4 regions of the Shewanella sp. MMG014 genome follow, and region 4 is predicted to be linked to each of the others. Evidence: predicted binding sites of a transcription regulator. Region 4 holds the regulator's gene; each other region holds the start of a gene.
What was found. Region 4 encodes MetJ, which represses methionine synthesis genes. Its sites were predicted from a motif close to TAGACGTCTAGACGTCTA; they were not measured.
Positions count from the first base shown of each region.

Region 1 (5,144 bases), on a different contig from region 4:
TCCTGAGTTTTATCATTGAGTCTCGCAACTTAAGCTTTGCAACCTAAGCCTCGCAACCTAAGTATCGCAATCTAAGTATCGCAATCTAAGTATCGCAATCTAAGTATGGCAATCTAAGTATCGCAACCTAAGCCAGTTAGCCAAAGTCGGTATGGCTCAACATCATATTGAGCATTCAGATCATAGCTTATTGCTTCAATGGGTTCGACTTATCACCTTATTTCCAATTGGTAAATTATTGCTCATTTTTAGGGCGTTTCTCTGCTCGTTTCTCTGCTCGTTTCTCTGCTCGTTTCTCTGCTCGTTTCTCTGCTCGTTTCATTGCCAGTTCAACGGTTGTTTTATTATTTGTTTTTTACCTGCTTCCTTATTTTCACATATTGAAAGTGTCATTGTATAAATTCTGTCCACTTTAAGCCTTTAAAGTGCTTATTTGTGAATGTTAACAAGTTGTTTGCTGGTTAGGGCTTGTTTGAATAATTATACGGTGATAGCTTAATAACTATCTTATTTAGTTTATGATTTTCATACTATTATTTGTATCGGTTTTGTTTGAATAGGTATGTTAACTAAACGTTGAAAGCAAGTTTGAGATTTCGATGGAATTTTTGCCGCATACGTTAACCGCACAACAAATGTATAAATTATTGATTGGTGGTATCACCCCAAGACCAATCGCTTGGGTGTCTACGGTATCGGCAAAAGGAGTACCTAATTTAGCGCCATTTTCATTTTTTACAGTGGCAAGTGCTAATCCTCCCGTATTGTGCTTTAACCCAATGAGTACCGATAAAGGCGTAGAAAAAGACACGCTAGTTAATATACGTGAGCAGCAAGAATTTGTGATCAACACTGTCAGTCATCAAGACTTATCGGTAATGAATCAAACGTGCCATTCATTACCGCCAGAACAAAATGAGTTTGAATATGCTGGAATAGAAACCTTAGACTCAACGATTGTGAAACCAAGTCGCGTTAAGCAAGCTGTGGTCAGTTTTGAATGTCGACTCAATCAAATTGTCGATTTAGGTAATCAGCCATTAGCAGGGCATTTGATATTAGGGGACGTCGTTGCTGTTCATGTTAAAGATGACGCGATAGATAATTTTAAAATAGATGCAGATCAACTTGATGCCATTGGCAGAATGGCTGGCAGTGACTATTGTTTAACGAGAGATAAAGTACAATTGATGCGCGAATAAAGCGATGTAAACGAGTTAAATAAAAGGACTATTTAATTCACACCCTTAGGATAAGAAAATCTACTGATGAGCATTAAGTACAGGGAGAGATAATGCCACTTTTAGAACAATTTAAAAATAAACTATCATCAAAACAAAGTGATGTATCTTTGAGCGTCGTGATAGGAGTCATCGTCTCTTTTTTCGTTGTCGCCTATGGCGCTTTAGCCAATCCGCTCGAATACACAGAGCCACAATCTTTGGTCGAAAGGCTAACAATATATGCTTATGGCTTAATCTTGCCTGCATTGGCATTTATGTTTGCTGCAGGGCGTGTGCTACTAAGACGATTCAATACCACACAAACTCATGTTCGCTCGGCTTTTGAGGAGTCGGAAAAAACCAGGCATTTACAAAATGTTTTACAAAATACCTTAGAGCAATTTTGTATTGTTTTGAGCGTGTATTTTTTATGGACCTTTATTATGCCTGCTGAGTTCATGTCACTGATTGCGCTAATATCGATAGTCTTTTTTATCGGCAGAATTATATTTATCAGTGGTTATGAAAAAGGTTCCGCCACAAGAGCGTTAGGGTTTAGTTTGACATTTTATCCTTCGGTTCTCTCTGTAGGCGCTATTATTATTTATCTTTTTTATCGTACGTTCTCTTAGCCGTTTTAGTGAATTTTACCCATAAAAAAACCGTCATAAGACGGTTTTTTTGATTCTACTTTATGCGCTAGGCTATGTTGAAAACTTATAAGCCTGCATCTGCACGTAAGATTTCAGCTTTATCAGTCGCTTCCCAAGGGAACTCATTACGACCGAAGTGCCCGTATGCAGCTGTACCTTGGTAAATTGGACGAGCTAAATCTAACATAGCGGTTAAGCCATATGGACGTAATTCAAAGTGCTGGCGAACTAGCTTGATAAGTACGTCTTCAGAAACTTTACCTGTACCAAATGTTTCAATACTGATTGACGTTGGCTCTGCAACACCAATAGCGTAAGACACTTGGATTTCACAGCGATCAGCAAGACCTGCAGCAACGATGTTTTTAGCAACGTAACGTGCAGCATAAGCAGCACTACGATCCACTTTTGATGGGTCTTTACCTGAGAAAGCACCGCCACCGTGACGTGCCATACCGCCGTAGGTATCTACGATAATTTTACGACCGGTTAGACCACAATCGCCTACTGGGCCACCAATAACAAAACGGCCAGTTGGGTTAATGAAGTACTTAGTGTCTTTGTTTAACCATTGTGATGGTAAAACAGGCTTAATGATGGTTTCCATCACGCCTTCGATTAAGTCTTCTTGCGTCACATCTTCACGATGTTGAGTCGACAGGACGATGGCGTCGATACCTTTGATTTGACCATTTTCATAGGCAAAAGTAACCTGACTTTTCGCATCAGGACGTAGCCAAGGTAATGTACCGTCTTTACGGACTTCAGACTGACGTTTAACCAGCTTGTGTGCGTAAGTAATAGGTGCAGGCATTAATACATCAGTTTCATTGCTTGCATAACCAAACATTAATCCTTGGTCGCCCGCGCCTTGCTCTGCAGGATCGCTACGATCAACACCTTGGTTAATATCTGGAGACTGTTTACCAATCGCATTTAAAATCGCACAAGAGTCAGCATCAAAACCCATATCTGAATGGGTGTAGCCAATTTCACGTACTGTTTTACGTGTGATTTCTTCGATATCAACCCAAGCTGAAGTCGTAACTTCACCACCGACTAATACCATGCCAGTTTTAACGTAAGTTTCACATGCAACACGCGCTTTTGGATCTTGCTCTAAAATTGCGTCTAGTACCGCATCAGAAATCTGATCGGCGATTTTATCTGGATGACCTTCTGAGACTGACTCAGAGGTGAACAAGTGGTTTGCCATAGTTGGTAAATCTCGTCTTTTGGAATTTGAACGTGTAGAAGCATCTACATCTAGACGTCTATAATAATTCAAATTAAGTTTGATAACACCCCTTAGAATCAATATAAGTTAAAAATTGTGCAACCATTCAAAGATTTATAAAAACTGTCATTGCTCTGTTTTATAAATTTATTAAATTAATCTTATGAATTTTATGCTAATTCTTGCCTTTATACTGTATTGGATAGGGATGCTAAGGTTAAAAATAAAACAATAACTTTAGTTGATGTTTATCACTTTGTTGGTTTTTTTATTCGCCGGTGGCAACAAATATTCACAGTACTTTTAATGTGACAAAAAATGTCTTAGGGCAATTTAAAATAGAAAATGTAATAGCTTAGTGGGAAAAAGTTATATAAATGTTATCGGTAACATGGTATAAAGTTGGCTAATTAATCTACGCGTTTAGTTTGCAATAGATTGTTAGATGAAAAAAAGTGGCTAATACCGCTAATAAAAATTTGCGTCACATCGCCTAGTAGGGGAAAATATGCCCCCACAATTGCCCGCTAGACCTCACAAACAAGCAGGAGAGAGCATGTCATCTCGTAAAGAACTCGCAAACGCTATCCGCGCATTAACTATGGATGCCGTTCAAAAAGCCAATTCTGGACACCCAGGTGCACCAATGGGGATGGCAGATATTGCCGAAGTGCTATGGAATGACTTCCTAAAGCATAATCCAACTAACCCAGAGTGGGTTGATCGCGATCGTTTCATATTATCAAACGGTCATGGCTCAATGCTGATTTACTCTTTACTTCACCTGTCAGGCTACGCGCTGCCAATTGAAGAAATCAAAAACTTCCGCCAATTACATTCTAAAACACCAGGCCATCCTGAATACGGTTACACCCCAGGTGTTGAAACCACAACCGGTCCTTTAGGCGCTGGTATCAGTAATGCTGTGGGTATGGCTATTGCTGAGAAAACCTTAGCAGCACAATTTAATAAGCCTGGTCACGATATCGTAGATCACTTCACTTACTGTTTCTTAGGTGATGGCTGTTTAATGGAAGGTATTTCGCATGAAGCTTGTTCTTTAGCGGGTACATTAGGCCTAGGCAAATTAGTGGCATTTTGGGATGACAACGGTATTTCTATCGATGGTCATGTTGAAGGTTGGTTCACTGATGATACGCCTAAGCGTTTTGAATCATACGGCTGGCATGTTATTGCAAATGTTGATGGTCACGATAGCGATGCTATCCGCGCTGCAATTGAAGAAGCAAAATCTGTGACAGATAAGCCTACGATGATTTGTTGTAAAACCACTATTGGTTTTGGTTCTCCAAACAAATCAGGCAGCCATGATTGTCATGGTGCACCATTAGGTGATGCTGAAATTGCAGCAGCTCGTGAGTTCCTTGGTTGGGAACACGCGGCATTTGAAATCCCTGAAACCGTTTATCAAGGTTGGGATGCTAAAGATGCTGGCGCAAACAACGAATCTGCATGGGATAAGAAATTTGCAGCTTATCAAGCAGCATTCCCTGCAGAAGCAGCTGAATTTACACGTCGTGTATTAACCGGTGAATTGCCTGCAGAATTTGAAGCAAAAGCGAATGCATTTATACAAGAGTGCCAAGATAAAGCAGAAGGCATTGCAAGTCGTAAAGCTTCTCAAAATGCGATTGGCTTCTTCGGTGAAATGTTACCAGAGTTATTAGGCGGTAGTGCTGACCTTGCAGGTTCTAACTTAACATTATGGTCTGGCTCTAAAGGTATTCAAGACGACCCAGCGGGTAACTATATCTTCCACGGTGTTCGTGAATTTGGTATGAGCGGTATCATGAATGGTATCTCGCTTCATGGTGGTTTCATTAACTACGGTGCGACTTTCATGATGTTCATGGAATATGCGCGTAATGCTGTACGTATGTCGGCGCTAATGGGTATTCAAAATATCTTTGTTTATACCCACGACTCAATCGGTCAAGGTGAAGATGGTCCAACTCACCAACCAGTAGAGCAATTAGCTAACTTACGTATGACACCAAACATGACAGTATG
Region 1 covers NZ_JAGJDZ010000003.1:481,196-486,339, forward strand. Annotated here, with positions in the region: gene J8L86_RS07405 (flavin reductase family protein) at 600-1,202, shown strand; gene J8L86_RS07410 (MAPEG family protein) at 1,295-1,855, shown strand; gene metK (methionine adenosyltransferase) at 1,941-3,092, opposite strand; gene tkt (transketolase) at 3,670-5,144, shown strand, end outside.
Region 1: a site for MetJ is predicted at 3,136-3,153, ahead of metK (methionine adenosyltransferase). Genes of this name have one in related genera too.

Region 2 (5,144 bases), on a different contig from region 4:
CGAATAAGTCACCGACGACATTCATGCCATTCATTAATGGCCCTTCGATCACATCCAGTGGACGGACTGCTTGTAGGCGTGCTTCTTCAGTGTCCTGGTCAATAAATTCGGTAATCCCTTTAACTAAGGCGTGGGATAAGCGCTCTTCAACAGGCCAACCTCGCCATGCTAAATCTTCTTTTTTCGCGACTTGTTTACCGTCACCACGAAACTTTTCAGCGACATCAAGTAGTTGTTCTGTATTGGTTGAATCAGCGACGGGGCAAGGTAAATTTTGCACCACGTTTTCAACTTTTTCTTTAAGTTCAGGGTCGATATCATCATAAATGGCTAATTGACCCGCGTTAACAATCCCCATGTCCATACCTGCTTGAATCGCATGGTATAAAAACACCGCATGAATGGCTTCACGCACTGGGTTGTTGCCACGGAACGAGAAAGACACATTCGATACACCGCCAGAGATCATCGCATAGGGTAACGTGGCTTTGATGTCTTTAATCGACTCAATAAAGTCGACAGCGTAATTGTCGTGCTCTTCAATTCCGGTGGCAATCGCAAAAATATTCGGGTCAAAAATAATGTCTTCAGGTGGAAAGCCAACCACATCAACTAATACACGATAAGCACGCGTACAAATTTCAGTTTTACGGGCTCGGGTATCGGCCTGGCCGTCTTCATCAAAGGCCATGACAATGGCAGCCGCGCCATAGCGTTTGACTAATGTGGCTTGTTTGATAAAGGCTTCTTCGCCTTCTTTCATTGAAATTGAGTTAACAATGGATTTGCCTTGTACGCATTTAAGGCCTGCTTCAATGACATCCCATTTAGATGAGTCAATCATAATAGGCACACGAGAAATGTCTGGCTCTGAGGCGATTAAGTTTAAGAACTTTTTCATCGACTCTGCGCCATCAAGCATGCCTTCATCCATGTTGACGTCGATGATTTGCGCGCCGTTTTCAACTTGCTCGCGTACCACATCTAAGGCTTCTTCAAACTTTTCTTCTTTAATTAAACGTAAGAATTTAGCAGAGCCTGTGACGTTCGCGCGCTCGCCAACGTTGACAAATAATGAGTCACCATCGATGGTTAACGGTTCAAGCCCAGATAAGCGACACGCAACAGGGATGTCAGGGATAGTGCGAGGCGCGTGGGTGATAACGGCATCACGAATCGCGCTGATATGTGCTGGTGTGCTACCACAGCAACCGCCAACAATATTCAGCATGCCTTCTGCTGCCCAGTCGATAATAACCTCGGCCATCTCTTCTGGCGTTTCATCGTAACCGCCAAATTCATTCGGCAGGCCGGCATTGGGATGCGCTGAAACATGACATTCTGCAATGCGAGATAATTCTTCTACGTATGGACGTAACTCTTTAGGGCCTAATGCACAGTTAAGGCCAATAGAAATCGGTTTGATGTGGCGCAGTGAGTTATAAAAACCTTCAGTGGTTTGTCCGGTTAATGTCCGGCCTGAGGCATCGGTAATCGTGCCTGAAATCATTACTGGCAGGCGATCGCCTAAAGTATCAAACACGGCTTCAATGGCAAATAGGGCGGCTTTGGCATTGAGAGTATCAAAGATGGTTTCTACCATAATGATATCTGCGCCACCTTCAATTAATGCTGTGGTGGATTCGACATAGGCATCAACAAGCTCATCGAAACTGACATTACGAAAACTGGGGTCATTCACATCTGGGCTAATCGAACAAGTACGGTTGGTTGGCCCGAGAACACCTGCAACATAACGTTTAATGCCTGTTTGTGCTTCTACTTCGTCAGCGGCGGCGCGGGCAACTCTAGCGCCTTCGAGGTTGATTTCAGCCGACAAGCTTTGCATGTCGTAATCAGCCATCGCAATGGTCGTGGCGTTAAAGGTATTGGTTTCAATAATGTCAGCGCCCGCTAACATGTATTTAGTGTGAATGTCTTTAATGATTTGACGCTGGCTTAGCACCAACATGTCATTATTGCCTTTCACATCGCAATGCCAGTCTTTAAAGCGCTCGCCACGGTAATCTTCTTCTTCCAATTTATAGTCTTGGATCATTGTCCCCATGGCACCATCGAGGATCACGATACGCTCTTTTAGCGTATTGGTAAGTTGTTCAAGAACCTGACTGTAGGAAGTCGACTTCGCCATATTTGAGTACCTTTATTGCTATGCTAGCAGTTGCTATTAGCTATTTCTTATTATGTGAATATTCGAAACTTGAGAAATTAGCATACCTTGTTTTGCACTATATAAAAGGCGGCCTAAGTCAAACTCGCTTCGTAAAAGTATTCAGCATTAATATTTGTTTGGACATTTAAACGTATAGACGGCCATAATACGTGAAGTTTGTTTCCAAGAGCAAGTGTCAGAATGCACTAACTCAGTCCAGTATGATGAATAATGCTGAACTTGGTGCAGATAAACGGTTTTGTGAACGGTGAACGTGCAGGAATGTATAAAAAGGGAGCCTAGAGTGACTAGATTATCACACGCTAAGATAGTATTACTGCGACACGGACAATGTGAAGGCGGCAATATATTGCGTGGAAAAACGGATGTTAATTTGAGCGAACTCGGTGCGGCTACGATGCTAAATCGTATTAAGCAGATTGATTTTGTGCCTCATTTTCCGAAAGTAAGCTTGATAAGCTCACCTTTAAAACGCTGCCAACATTTTACTCATGGGTTATTTACTGAGTTAAATACTGCTAACACTGCCTTAAGTGAAATGAATGATGAAACTCATCAGTCAGTCAACACGCCATTACCTGCGGTGCAGTTGATGCCAGAGTTGGCCGAAATTGATTTTGGTGACTGGGATGGGGTGTCATTTGATTCTTTATACGAACAGTTTGGCGATAAGATTAATCAATACTGGGACAATCCTTGGCAACATACACCACCGAATGCAGAGCCGATGAGTGAATTTGAAACGCGTGTCGCATCTGGTTTTAACAAGGTGTGTCAGCAATTACGTCAAGTGGCGAACAGCCCTGAGCTTAAAGGTAACAGCCCTGAGCTTCAAGCTAACAGCCCTGAGCTTCAAGCTAACAGCCCTGAGCTTAACGTAAATCGTTCTGAGTTAGCAAAAAATACCCCTGAACCTTTGGCTATTATTGTCACTCATGGTGGTGTCATACGCACCATTATTGCTTTGGTGCTTGGTCTTGAACAATGCCAAGGCATATATAACACCTTATCCATTGATTACGCCGCGACGGTTTCTATTTCAGTTTTTTGGGCAGATGAAAGCAGCGAGCCTAAGTTTCAACTTCATTGGCCTGCATAGAGTCAATAATAGGGGGCACATCAGCGCGTTTTTGCTGAACAAGCCCTTAATTTAGCGTACAATCTTTACAAACTTTTTTACGTGTTATCTTAATCTGTAAGAAAGCATAAAATAGGTCGCGATAGCGGATGGATTATTGTCGCTATCGTTTAAGAATAAATAAAGTTAATCTGTTTTGTCATACTAATGGATGAATAGGGAATCATGGTTCAACTTGACTCAAGGTCTGATTGATTAGCATGAACTGTACCCGCAACTGTAATGTTATTTTTTACGAATAACTAAGTCAGATACCTAGCTTTTTTATGATGGTTCACAGCCTTTTACGCACTGCATTTATTCACTATCCAGTGCCTTTAATCAACCTGAGCGGGTGACTCAGGCGGAGAATTCATGTTTTATACCACTGTAATACATGGCGCTGCATTAGATTGCATTGCGTTTATGTGTCAGAACCTAGCTAGATTAGGTCATTGCTTGTCAGGTAACGTCGCATTAGATGCTCAACGCGTCAGTGTGTGTGCTTTACGTATTAAGTCTGCTTTTCTGGCGACGGCTTCATGACTCAAAATCAGCAGCAACGAGATGGCTCAATGGGTGAGGCGCTTAAGGTGGCTCGACTTTATTGGTCAGTGCAACAACAGGCGATTCTTTCCAATGTCAGCTTTTCACTGCAACAAGGTGAAATGCTGGGACTGATTGGTCCAAATGGCGCAGGCAAGTCCAGTTTATTGCGCTGCTTGTATCGTTATATCTCACCAGATAGAGGCCAGATCACCTTGTTTGGTGAAGATATTAGCCGCATCAGCCAAAAGCATTTAGCGACAAAAGTTGCTGTCGTTCAACAAGAGACTCCGCATTATTTTGCAATGAGCTGTGAACAAATCGTGGCAATGGGATTAACGCCTCATAAAGGGCTATTTGAAACAGATACTCAAGCTGATAAACATAATGTGATGCAAGCGTTAGATAAAGTCGGTTTGGCGTTAAAAGCAAGCCAACAATATGAACAGCTTTCAGGAGGCGAAAAGCAGCGTGCACTTATTGCCAGAGCTATTGTACAAAAACCGCAGTTGTTAATCCTTGATGAGCCAACAAATCATTTAGATATTCGTTATCAGATCCAAATTTTAGAATTGGTGCGCCAGTTGGGGATCAGTGTTATAGCGTCAATTCACGATCTGAACTTAGCCAGCGCAGTGTGTGATAGGTTGTTATTGTTAAATCAGGGCGCGTGTATAGCTCAAGGGTTACCAGATCAAGTGTTAACCGAGCAGATTATCGGCGATGTGTTTGGTGTTTGCTGCCAAGTTAATCGCCATCCCCAACATGGTAAGCCATTGATTACCTATTTTTACGGTTATCAAGATGAGCATCCCCGTCATCAAACACGGCAACAAGATAACAAGGAGGGGATTTAATGTTTGCGACTTATTCCCTTCGCCATAAATGCTTATTGGCATTGACAGCATTGATGACCTTAATTACCCCAATTGCAGCAGCCAGTTTTGGTGCGGCAAATATTAGTTTCGGACAAGTTTTTTTACTTTTTACAGAACCCATGTTGGGCGCTTCTGCAAGCACTGATGGCGTAACGGCAATAACTGAACGTATTGTGTTTGAGTTGCGTATGCCTCGGATTATATTGGCGTTTATTGCTGGTGCCGGCTTAGCTTTGGCTGGCAGCGTGTTGCAAACTGTTACGCGAAACCCATTAGCTGATCCCTATTTATTTGGTATAAGTTCTGGTGCCTCTTTTGGCGCTGTGTTGGTGTTGAGTTTTTTCGGCACTCAAGGCTTAGTGCAGCAATGGCTTTCGCAGTCCGATAGCTTATGGGCTGGCGCGATTTA
Region 2 covers NZ_JAGJDZ010000004.1:105,321-110,464, forward strand. Annotated here, with positions in the region: gene metH (methionine synthase) at 1-2,152, opposite strand, end outside; gene J8L86_RS08000 (histidine phosphatase family protein) at 2,478-3,293, shown strand; gene J8L86_RS08005 (hypothetical protein) at 3,687-3,857, shown strand; gene J8L86_RS08010 (ABC transporter ATP-binding protein) at 3,854-4,714, shown strand; gene J8L86_RS08015 (iron ABC transporter permease) at 4,714-5,144, shown strand, end outside.
Region 2: a site for MetJ is predicted at 2,312-2,329, ahead of metH (methionine synthase). Genes of this name have one in related genera too.

Region 3 (5,144 bases), 140 kb from region 4:
AAGTAGGCAATGATAACTTAGTAACGGGTATGCAAGTAGGCAGTAACGATATGATCAATGTATCGCAGTCTGGCGACTTTAATACAGCAACTATTTACCAAAACTAATTATTGCTTTTTACAAATAATTTGTAGATATAGAGATAAAAAGGGAGCCATTTGGCTCCCTTTTTATGCAAACTTGTTGTTGACTGCAATTTTAATGGAAAATCAGTAACTATAACTTCTACCAGTATACAGATTTAAGCGAACTCAAAGTGAGCTTGATAAGTTTGCGCCCAACGCAATAACTCAACCCGATTGCGTGATTGCGTTTTACGGAAAATAGATGAAATGTGGGCTTTGACTGTATGCTCACTAATACACAACCTGTGGGCAATTTCTTTATTGCGAGCACCGCTAGAAACAAGTTGAATAATCGTTCTTTCTCGGCTTGTTAGCATTTGTAGCATAGCAACCGTATCAGGCGGAATATCAATATTTGCATCCAGTTTCTGAACCAGTCTGCGGAAAATCTTACTAATTAGCGGTCTATCATACCAAAGCTCATCTGCGACCATTTTTCTCAGCCCTGTTAACATCAGATCCATACGCTGATCGGCATAAAGTAAGCCTCTTACTCCTAACAATAGCGCAGACTCTTGATCAAGCGAGCCACGCTCAACTTGATATAAAGCAACAGGGACATGATTGACGAGCCGAGAAACCAGTAAAGGGATACCTTTACTGTCTAAAGCCGCTCCTTTTTGAGCGATTAGATAAAAACTATTGGTATTTTTCTCAACCTCTAGTTCACTAGCATGTTTAACTATGCGAGTTTTGAGACCAATAGACTCAGCTAAAATGGCCAAATGACATGGCGCTGCGACTTGGTGCAAAAAAACTAATTCATCAATATTTGAATTCATCACTTTTCTCCCTGAAAAGTATCCATCACATCTCGCGTCAGCGAGTTTCTTCCTGAAATGCTGAAAACATGTAACAACAATGTTCAATGATAGTATATTTTAACTAGTCCATAAGGTATTTTTGCAATACTAATGTATGAATTAATCATCTAAGTCCTTATAAAGTCCTCTATTAATAGCATAAAAAAACTTTCCGCACTGCCTAATTTAGTTTATTTACCTAAAAATTAGTGACGATTAAGTGATGCTAACTGCTTATTATGTAGTCCAGTAAGCAACACTAATGCACTAATTCCTCCTACTAATGCCATAAACATGTCAGATTGGGTATCCCAAACGTAACCTTGAGTGCCTAAAAAGGCTTCTGCATCTTCTCCCGTTAATAGAGCAACCCACCATTCTATGAGTTCGTAGAAAGCTGAAAACGCTAACACAAAACACACAGATAAAAACTGGCACCAATAGCCTGGTTGTAACACATGATTTCTCAACATCACTTCACGGGCTAACATCACAGGTATAAAACCTTGTGCGAGATGGCCAACTTTATCGTAGTTATTTCTATCACTATCCATCAGTTGTGCTAACCAATCGAATAACGGCACCTCTGCATAAGTGTATTTAGCACCAACCAACAGCACACAGCAATGGATTAAAATTAACAGATAAGACAGTGAGGTTAAGGGGAATTTATTTCGAGTAAAAAATAGGATAGGAATAGCCAATAACGCAGGAAGCGCTTCAAGCCACCAAGTAAACATATCCTTAGGTGAGATAACAGACCAACAGAGCACGCTGCAATAAATCACTAGCCATATAACTTTCTTATTCAAACTAAATCCCTCTTAGATGATATTGTTCTAGAATTAGAATATTAACTTTAGCCATCTAGCCCTCTACAACCAGTTAAAAAAGTGCTATTTTGGTCTTGCATTACTATCAGCATAACATAAGCATAACTATTGATAAGAGGGTACCCATATCATGGCGAAACACTCGCTTGACAAGGATAAGATCAAAATCCTGCTGTTGGAGGGCGTCCACCAAACTGCGGTCGATGTACTAGAGCGTGCAGGTTACACAAACATTGAATATCACAAAGCTTCGTTACCAGAAGATGAGCTATTAAAATCCATTAAGGATGCCCATTTTGTCGGTTTGCGTTCCCGTACTCAATTAACTGCTGATGTGTTAAATCATGCTGAGAAATTAGTGGCTATTGGCTGTTTCTGTATTGGTACTAACCAAGTCGATATTGCTGCCGCTGAAAAGTTAGGTGTGCCTGTATTCAATGCGCCATTTTCTAATACGCGAAGTGTAGCAGAATTAGTATTGGGTGAAATCATCATGCTGATGCGTGGCATTCCGCAACGAAATGCTCATGCACATCGTGGTGGGTGGTTGAAGAGTGCAGCTGGCAGTTACGAAGTTCGTGGTAAAACCTTAGGCGTTATCGGCTACGGTCATATCGGTACTCAACTAGGTATTCTTGCAGAAACCTTAGGCATGAAAGTCGTATTTTTTGATATCGAAGACAAATTGCCACTCGGTAACGCGAGTCAAATTCACTCATTAGAAGCCCTATTGAATGAAGCTGACGTAATCAGTTTGCATGTACCTGAAACGCCTCAAACAAAAGACATGTTTGGCGCAACTGAGTTTGCTCAAATGCGTGAAAAAAGCATATTCATTAATGCGTCTCGTGGCACCGTTGTTGATATCGAAGCGTTATCTGAGGCATTAAAGTCTGGTCACCTTGCAGGTGCTGCGATTGATGTATTCCCTGTAGAACCAAAATCTAATGATGATGAATTTGTTAGCCCATTAAGAGGCTTAGATAACGTGATTCTTACTCCGCACATTGGTGGTAGCACCGCTGAAGCGCAAGAAAATATCGGTATTGAAGTCGCTGGCAAGTTAGCTAAATACTCAGATAATGGTTCAACTGTATCTGCAGTTAACTTCCCAGAAGTGACCTTGCCACAACACAAAGGCACTTCACGTCTACTGCATATTCACCATAACCGCCCTGGCGTATTGATCAAAATTAACCAAGCCTTCTCTGAAAAAGGTATCAACATTGCAGCGCAATATCTGCAAACCACTGCAGACATCGGTTATGTAGTGATGGAAGTTGACTCTAATCAAGCTGAACAAGCTCTTGGTGAATTGAAAGCGATTGATGGTACGATTCGTACTCGTGTATTGTTTTAATCGTTAAGTTAAACGGTCAATCAGCCCATTTAAACTTGATGACGAATTGACCAATAACATCACGAAAATATTGTGAACTAAAGCTATCTTCATTCAATTGAAGGTAGCTTTTTCTTTTGAGCATTAATGAATTCCGTTACACTCACTGTCTATCTTTTGATGGTCATCTTAAGGATCAGTTTATGACACTTGCAACAACACAGCCTGATTGGGACTTTCTACATACTTCCCCTGACTTATTTGTCGCCAATCTCACGCATTTAGGCTTAATTGAAATTACTGGTGAGCAAGGTAAAACCTTTATTCACGGCCAAGTCACCACTGATATCACCTCACTAACAGACCAGCAATGGCGTTGGGGAGCTCATTGTGATGCAAAAGGGAAAATGATCTCAAGCTTCAGAACATTCTCATGCAATGACAGCTTATTCACCCTTCACACAGCATCCGCATTACCACTAAGTTTGGCTCAGTGGCAAAAATATGCTGTTTTCAGTAAAGCTGAATTAACTGATATCAGTGCGAGTAAATGTATTATAGGGATAGCAGGTAACACAGCAAGCCAGTTCGTTGAACAAGAATTTGGTGCGATAAATGACGAATTAACTGTCGTCGATAACTCGATTATTTTAAAAGATAATGACCGATTTATATTGATTCTAAACGAAGATATAGCAAGCAAAGTCATTGCAGCTTCTAAGCAGCCATTACTTAATGCTTCTGCTTGGCAAGCACTAGAGATAAAAGCGGGTTATGCCAACATTGACGCTAATCATAGCGCTGAATTTGTGCCACAAATGTGTAATGTACAAGCTGTAAATGGGATTAGTTTTGAAAAAGGCTGTTACATGGGTCAAGAGACTATCGCCAGAATGAAATACCGAGGTGGTAATAAACGTGCCTTGTATATTTTATCTGGAACAGCCTCCGATACCGTCAATAGCGAAACACAAATCGAAGTTCAAATGGATGGTGACTATCGCCGTGCAGGTAAAGTCATTGAGTCAGTTCAGTATAATGGCCAAGTATTGCTTACCGCAGTCCTAGCAAACGACACTGATAATGATGCTGTACTTCGTATTAGCGATGACAGTGATAGCCTACTTTCAGTTGTACCACTACCTTATTCATTAGACGATGAGTAACAGCATAAGTAGTTGCGCTAATCAAACGTGATATAAAAAAGGCTGCTAACCCAATAAGGCTTAGCAGCCTTTTTATATTCTAAATAGCGGCAGTATTAAAAAGTTTCTTCGTGCTTCGCTTTGATTTCTTTCACATCATCGAGTACTGAACGAAACTGTTTTACCAAATCAGGATCGAAATGCTTGCCTGACTCTTTCTCAATTAGCGCCATCGTGTCTTCAACCGTCCACGCTTTTTTATAAGGCCTTGCTGAAGTCAGAGCATCAAATACATCGGCAATAGCAATAATACGTCCTTCTATTGGAATATCTTCACCGGATAAACCGTGGGGGTAACCACTACCGTCCCATTTTTCATGATGACTAATGGCAATGCGTTTAGCCATTTGCAATAAAGGGTCATCATGATCGCCGATAATTTCAGCACCGATTTGCGCATGCGCTTGCATCTCTTTCCACTCATCGGCATCTAATTTACCCGGCTTTTTTAATATCGAATCTGGCGTGCCTATTTTGCCAATATCATGCATGGGCGCTGCGTTATAGACTAATTCACAAAATCGAGAAGAATGACCAGATGCAATCGCTAATAATCTAGCGTAGTGGCTCATTCTAATAACATGTAATCCGGTTTCATTATCTTTGTATTCTGCTGCTCGACCTAAACGGCGAATGATTTCAAATCGAGTTTCACTCAACTCTTTAGTACGTTGGGCGACTTCTGATTCAAGTAAGCGTTTTTGATCATACAAAGATAGATGGGTTTTTACTCTCGCCTTTACCACTGCGGGACTGACAGGTTTAGTAATATAATCCACGGCGCCTAACTCAAAGCCTTGTGCTTCATCTTCAGTCTCAGATAATGCCGTAACAAATAT
Region 3 covers NZ_JAGJDZ010000006.1:194,182-199,325, forward strand. Annotated here, with positions in the region: gene J8L86_RS11780 (hypothetical protein) at 1-107, shown strand, start outside; gene J8L86_RS11785 (LuxR C-terminal-related transcriptional regulator) at 242-907, opposite strand; gene J8L86_RS11790 (DUF2238 domain-containing protein) at 1,135-1,740, opposite strand; gene serA (phosphoglycerate dehydrogenase) at 1,892-3,121, shown strand; gene ygfZ (tRNA-modifying protein YgfZ) at 3,304-4,266, shown strand; gene J8L86_RS11805 (two-component system response regulator) at 4,362-5,144, opposite strand, start outside.
Region 3: a site for MetJ is predicted at 1,789-1,806, ahead of serA (phosphoglycerate dehydrogenase). Genes of this name have one in related genera too.

Region 4 (5,144 bases):
TATTGCCCAGTCAGACATTGATACTTTGAACGTGCTTGACCCTAATAACCCGCCAACTGAAATCACTGACCTAGATTCTCAAGGCGTCGTGCTAGCTGGTAGTGTGACTGATTTTGGTGTGGCACTTAGCTTTCCTTTGTCGATTGTAAATATGCCTGTCAGGGTAGGGGTTTCACCGAAGTTTCAACGAATTGATACTTACCATTACTCAGTTAATGCTAACAATTTTGACGCTGATGATTTTGATGATGACAAATATCGTAACGATGAAAATCTTTTTAATTTGGACGTTGGTGTCGCATTTGAACCTATTGAAAAATTAACTATTGGGCTATCTGCCAGAAACTTATTCAGTCAAACCGTCAAAACGGTTGAAGCGCAAGGACGAGAGTTTCACTACCAAGTGGAACCATTAATTACCGCAGGCGCTGCCTACGATTGGTCATCGGTAACCTTGACCACAGATATTGATTTAGTCGACCAAACCCGATTTAAAGAGTTTGATCCTGTGCAGTATTGGCGTGTAGGCGGTGAGCTAAAAGCCACTGATTGGCTCTCGTTGAGAATGGGTTATCGACATGACTTAAAAGACAACAGTGTTGATATATATTCATTTGGTACAGGTTTTGCGATTGGGCAAGCATTTAAGTTAGACATGAGTGGTAGCTATGGTGAAGATGACGCTGTAGGGGCAGTATTACAAACCTCTTACCACTTCTGAGTGCTGACCTAACGATCGTCAGCGACTTTAATTATGGCGTGATTAACTGATAGATAAAGCTAACGTTGACTTAATTGTTAGCACGATAGCACTCAGGCCACACAGCATTAATGTTGCCATTCTGGTTTTTTCTTTGTCGACTTTATTGGTTAGTTTTCCTGCCACTAGGCTACCTAAAAACACCGACGGCAATAACATCAATGAAAGCCAAACATGTTTTAGCTCAACGAGTCCCGCCACAATGAGTATCAACATCGCAATCATAGAACTAAAGACAAAAAATATGGATAAGGCTGCACGAAACTGTGGTGCGTCTTTTCCGGCAAGTAATATTGCTAGAGGTGGGCCACCAATTGCAGCGATATTGCCAAATATTCCTGATAAAACCCCTGCTATAAACAAAGTGATCTTATTTACTGGTGCGGTAATTTTATAGATGCTAAGAATGACTGCAGTAGCCACAATAAAGGCTATCGCTAGCCCTAATACTGCTTGTGGGGCAAAAATTAATAATCCAGCACCAAGAAAACCACCAGGGACTCGACCGAGCAAGGCGTATTGTAAACCATTAAACTTGAGCGGGGTTCGCTCTCGCAATAACGTTATTAATGCAATGGAAAATCCACATGCAATAACTGGAACAGGAACAAGTTGAGGGTCAATAATGTAAAGCAGTGGACTGGCGACCACTGCTAAGCCAAAACCTATTAGCCCCTGAGTTAGTGCGCCCAGAAATATGATAACCGATGCAAGCATCAAGGTTTGCGGATCGATAAATGCCATTCTGTGCTCGTTGACTTAATTAAGGTCGGTGCAAATTTGGTACGACAAATTTTATGCGAATAGAAATGCAGAATAAAATTGAGCTTACATAAAAGTAAGCTCAATAGTGGTTATTCGTCTAAATCTTCCCACTCGATGCCCATTTTATCCATAAGAGCTTTAGCCTCACTTGGAATGCTATCTGGGCCTTCTTTAGATAAATCTTCATCGTTAGGGAGTGGCTGACCTGTATATGCGTGCAAAAATGCTTCACATAATAGTTCACTGTTAGTGGCATGGCGCAAGTTGTTCACCTGACGACGAGTACGTTCATCAGTTAGTACTTTAAGCACTTTTAACGGAATGGATACCGTAATTTTTTTAACTTGTTCGTTTTTTTTGCCATGTTCGGCATATGGGCTGATATAGTCGCCATTCCATTCAGTCATTAACTCACCTTTATACGATAGATTCGTGGCAGATTTTAACTGCTTATTTATTACAGTCAAATTATTGCTGCTATTCTATAACGAATGCAAATAGATTTCTTTATGTTTAGACGTCTAAACGTCTAATATGTGTTGACGATCTAACTTTGCTTAGGTACATTTAGCCATCTAGACATCTCTACGGTGTGTACTCTATAGTGTGTCAATCTTGAGGAGCTTACAATGAAAAAACATCGCGCAGCTACATTAGCAGTTCGCCAAGGTATCGAATCTGATACTCAGTATGGCGCGGTAGTCCCGCCGATTTACCTTTCAACAAATTATTCATTTGATGGACACACCAACCCTAGGGAATTCGACTATAGCCGCTCAGGTAATCCGACTCGTTGTGTACTAGGAGAGGCAATCGCTAAACTAGAAAATGGCGCGACAGGGATTGTAACTTGTACAGGAATGGCCGCGATTACCTTAGTGACCAGTTTACTTGGGCCTGATGACTTAATCGTGGTACCGCATGACTGTTATGGTGGTAGTTACCGACTGTTCACAAATCTTGCCAACAAAGGCCAATTTAAATTATTGGTTGTTGATCAAACTGACGAGAAAGCACTCACTGAAGCGATAGCGCAAAAGCCTAAAATGGTCTGGTTAGAAACACCTTCGAACCCACTTTTGCGGGTTGTGGATATTAAAGCCATCGTTGAAGCAAGCCATGCTGTTGATGCACTTGTTGTAGTCGACAATACTTTCTTATCTCCAATTTTACAGCAGCCATTAGAACTTGGTGCTGATATCGTGATGCACTCAACGACTAAATACATTAATGGCCACAGTGATGTTGTTGGCGGCGCCGTTGTCGCTAAAGATGCAGAGCTTGGTGAGCTATTACATTGGTGGTCAAATACCTTAGGGCTAACAGGTTCTGCATTTGACAGTTACTTAACACTGCGTGGTATTAGAACTTTAGCCGTGCGGATCCGTGAGCACCAAACTAATGCTCAGCGTGTGATTGACGTGTTGCAATCTAGTGATGTCGTTGAAAAAGTGTACTATCCCGGCTTAAAAGACCATCCAGGTCACGATATTGCTGCCAAACAGCAAAAAGGCTTTGGTGCTATGTTAAGTTTTGAGCTTAAAGGTGGCGAAGCGGAAGTGGTTGCCTTTTTAAATGCATTATCGATTTTCAGTGTTGCTGAAAGCTTAGGCGGAGTGGAAAGCTTAGTTGCCGTCCCAGCAACAATGACCCATAGAGCAATGGTGCCTGAAGCACGTTATGAAGCTGGTATTAAAGATACATTACTGAGACTATCTGTCGGGATTGAAGACGCAGAAGATTTAGTGAATGACATCAATGCCGGGCTCGCAGCAGTTGCCGCATTATAGTTCCGTGTCAGTCAGCGTTTTGCACAAAAGTTTAGTGGTTTAAGGAGTACAAAATGACCCGCAGTCATTTACATAAGTTTGGTGGTTCAAGTCTTGCTGATGCAGATTGTTATCGCCGTGTCGCCCATATTTTGTTGACTCATGGAAACTGCGACGATCTTGTCGTCGTGTCAGCTGCGGGAAAAAGCACTAACTTTCTATACAAGCTGTTGTCGCTTCGGGAAACGGGCGAATTATGGCAAGAAGAATTACAAGTTCTCATCAGCTACCAGCAAAACTTAATTGAGCAGCTGCTCTCTAACGAACAAGCCCGAGATTTACGTGAGCGTCTATCAACGGATAAGGCGCAACTGATCAGCCTGTTATCACTTGAGCAGCGCAATGAATTCGAATTAAACCAAGTGCTCAGCTTTGGTGAACGTTGGTCTGCGCGCTTAATGGCTGCGCTTTTACGTGAATCAGGTGTTGCTGCAATCAATGTTGATGCTTGTTCAATTCTCGTTGCTGACGAAGGCTTAGTGCCTAATATTCGATTAGCTCAATCACGTGAAAAAGTGCAAGCACTGCTTGAAGCGCACCCCAATGAGCGATTAGTCATTACTGGTTTTATTTGCGCTAACCAGCAAGGTGATACTCTGTTACTTGGACGAAATGGCTCTGATTACAGCGCAACCTTAATTGCGAGCTTAGCAGATATAGAACGAGTCACTATTTGGACTGATGTTGAAGGGGTGTTTAATGCAGACCCTAATAAAATCAATGATGCCAAGTTACTCAATAGTATGTCATTGGCGGAAGCGGATAGATTGGCTCATTTAGGTTCTCCTGTCCTTCACAGCAGGACATTACAACCTTTATTTGATACCAATGTCAGTTTGGCTGTTCGTTCTAGCTATGCATCTCATACTGATTTTACCTTGATTGCGCCGCAAAGCTCTTCGGCAAGTGCGCCGGTTGTAACGAGTTTAAATGAGGTCGTACTGTTTAAAATTAAGCTGCAATCACCAACAGAAAACCTGATTGAATTATTAGCGCAACAGGGGATCCTTCCTTTAGCTTATTGGACATCTGCCCACCATAAAGTTGAACTTGCTTTTACTGTTGAAAATCAAAAGCAAGTGCACACCTTACTTGAATTACACGCCCAAGCGCTTAATGTCAGTGATATTCATGTGAGCGATGAGCTTGGATTAGTCGCCTTGGTTAGCGCTGATGCCGAGCACTATCGTCGCAGTTTTGCTCGCTTACTCAGTCGTGATGCAAAACCGCTTTATCAAGATGATTTAAGCTTAGTGACCTTAGTGCCAAAATCTCAGGTGAGCTTACTCACTCAAAAAGTACATCGCCGCTGCGCAGGTCCACGAATGCGTATTGGCGTGCTGCTGTTGGGAGTCGGTAATATCGGTGAAGCTTGGATTGATTTATTCCAACGATCTTCAACAGCACTTAATCGTGAGCTTGAAGCCACTGTGCAATTAGTGGGATTACTGAGCTCTAAAGAAGCACTTATCTGCCCTGACGGAATTGATCTTACTCAATGGCAAGATAAGTTTGATACGACTGCTAAACCTTGGGATTATACGAGTCTATTTGAGCAACTAGAGCATCTCGATTGTGATGAATTAGTCGTGCTAGACATCAGTGCCAGCGCCAGCTTAACTTTACAATACCCTGAATTATTTGCCCGTGGAATTCATGTTGTTAGTGCTAATAAACTTGCAGGTTCAGGGCCATTACCATTTTACCGAGAGCTGAAACAACAGCTGAGTAACCGCAGACTATTTTGGCGTTATAACGCAAGTTGTGGTGCGGGTTTACCAATACAACAC
Region 4 covers NZ_JAGJDZ010000006.1:329,892-335,035, reverse strand. Annotated here, with positions in the region: gene J8L86_RS12340 (conjugal transfer protein TraF) at 1-721, shown strand, start outside; gene J8L86_RS12335 (sulfite exporter TauE/SafE family protein) at 764-1,504, opposite strand; gene metJ (met regulon transcriptional regulator MetJ) at 1,615-1,932, opposite strand; gene metB (cystathionine gamma-synthase) at 2,155-3,315, shown strand; gene J8L86_RS12320 (bifunctional aspartate kinase/homoserine dehydrogenase II) at 3,369-5,144, shown strand, end outside.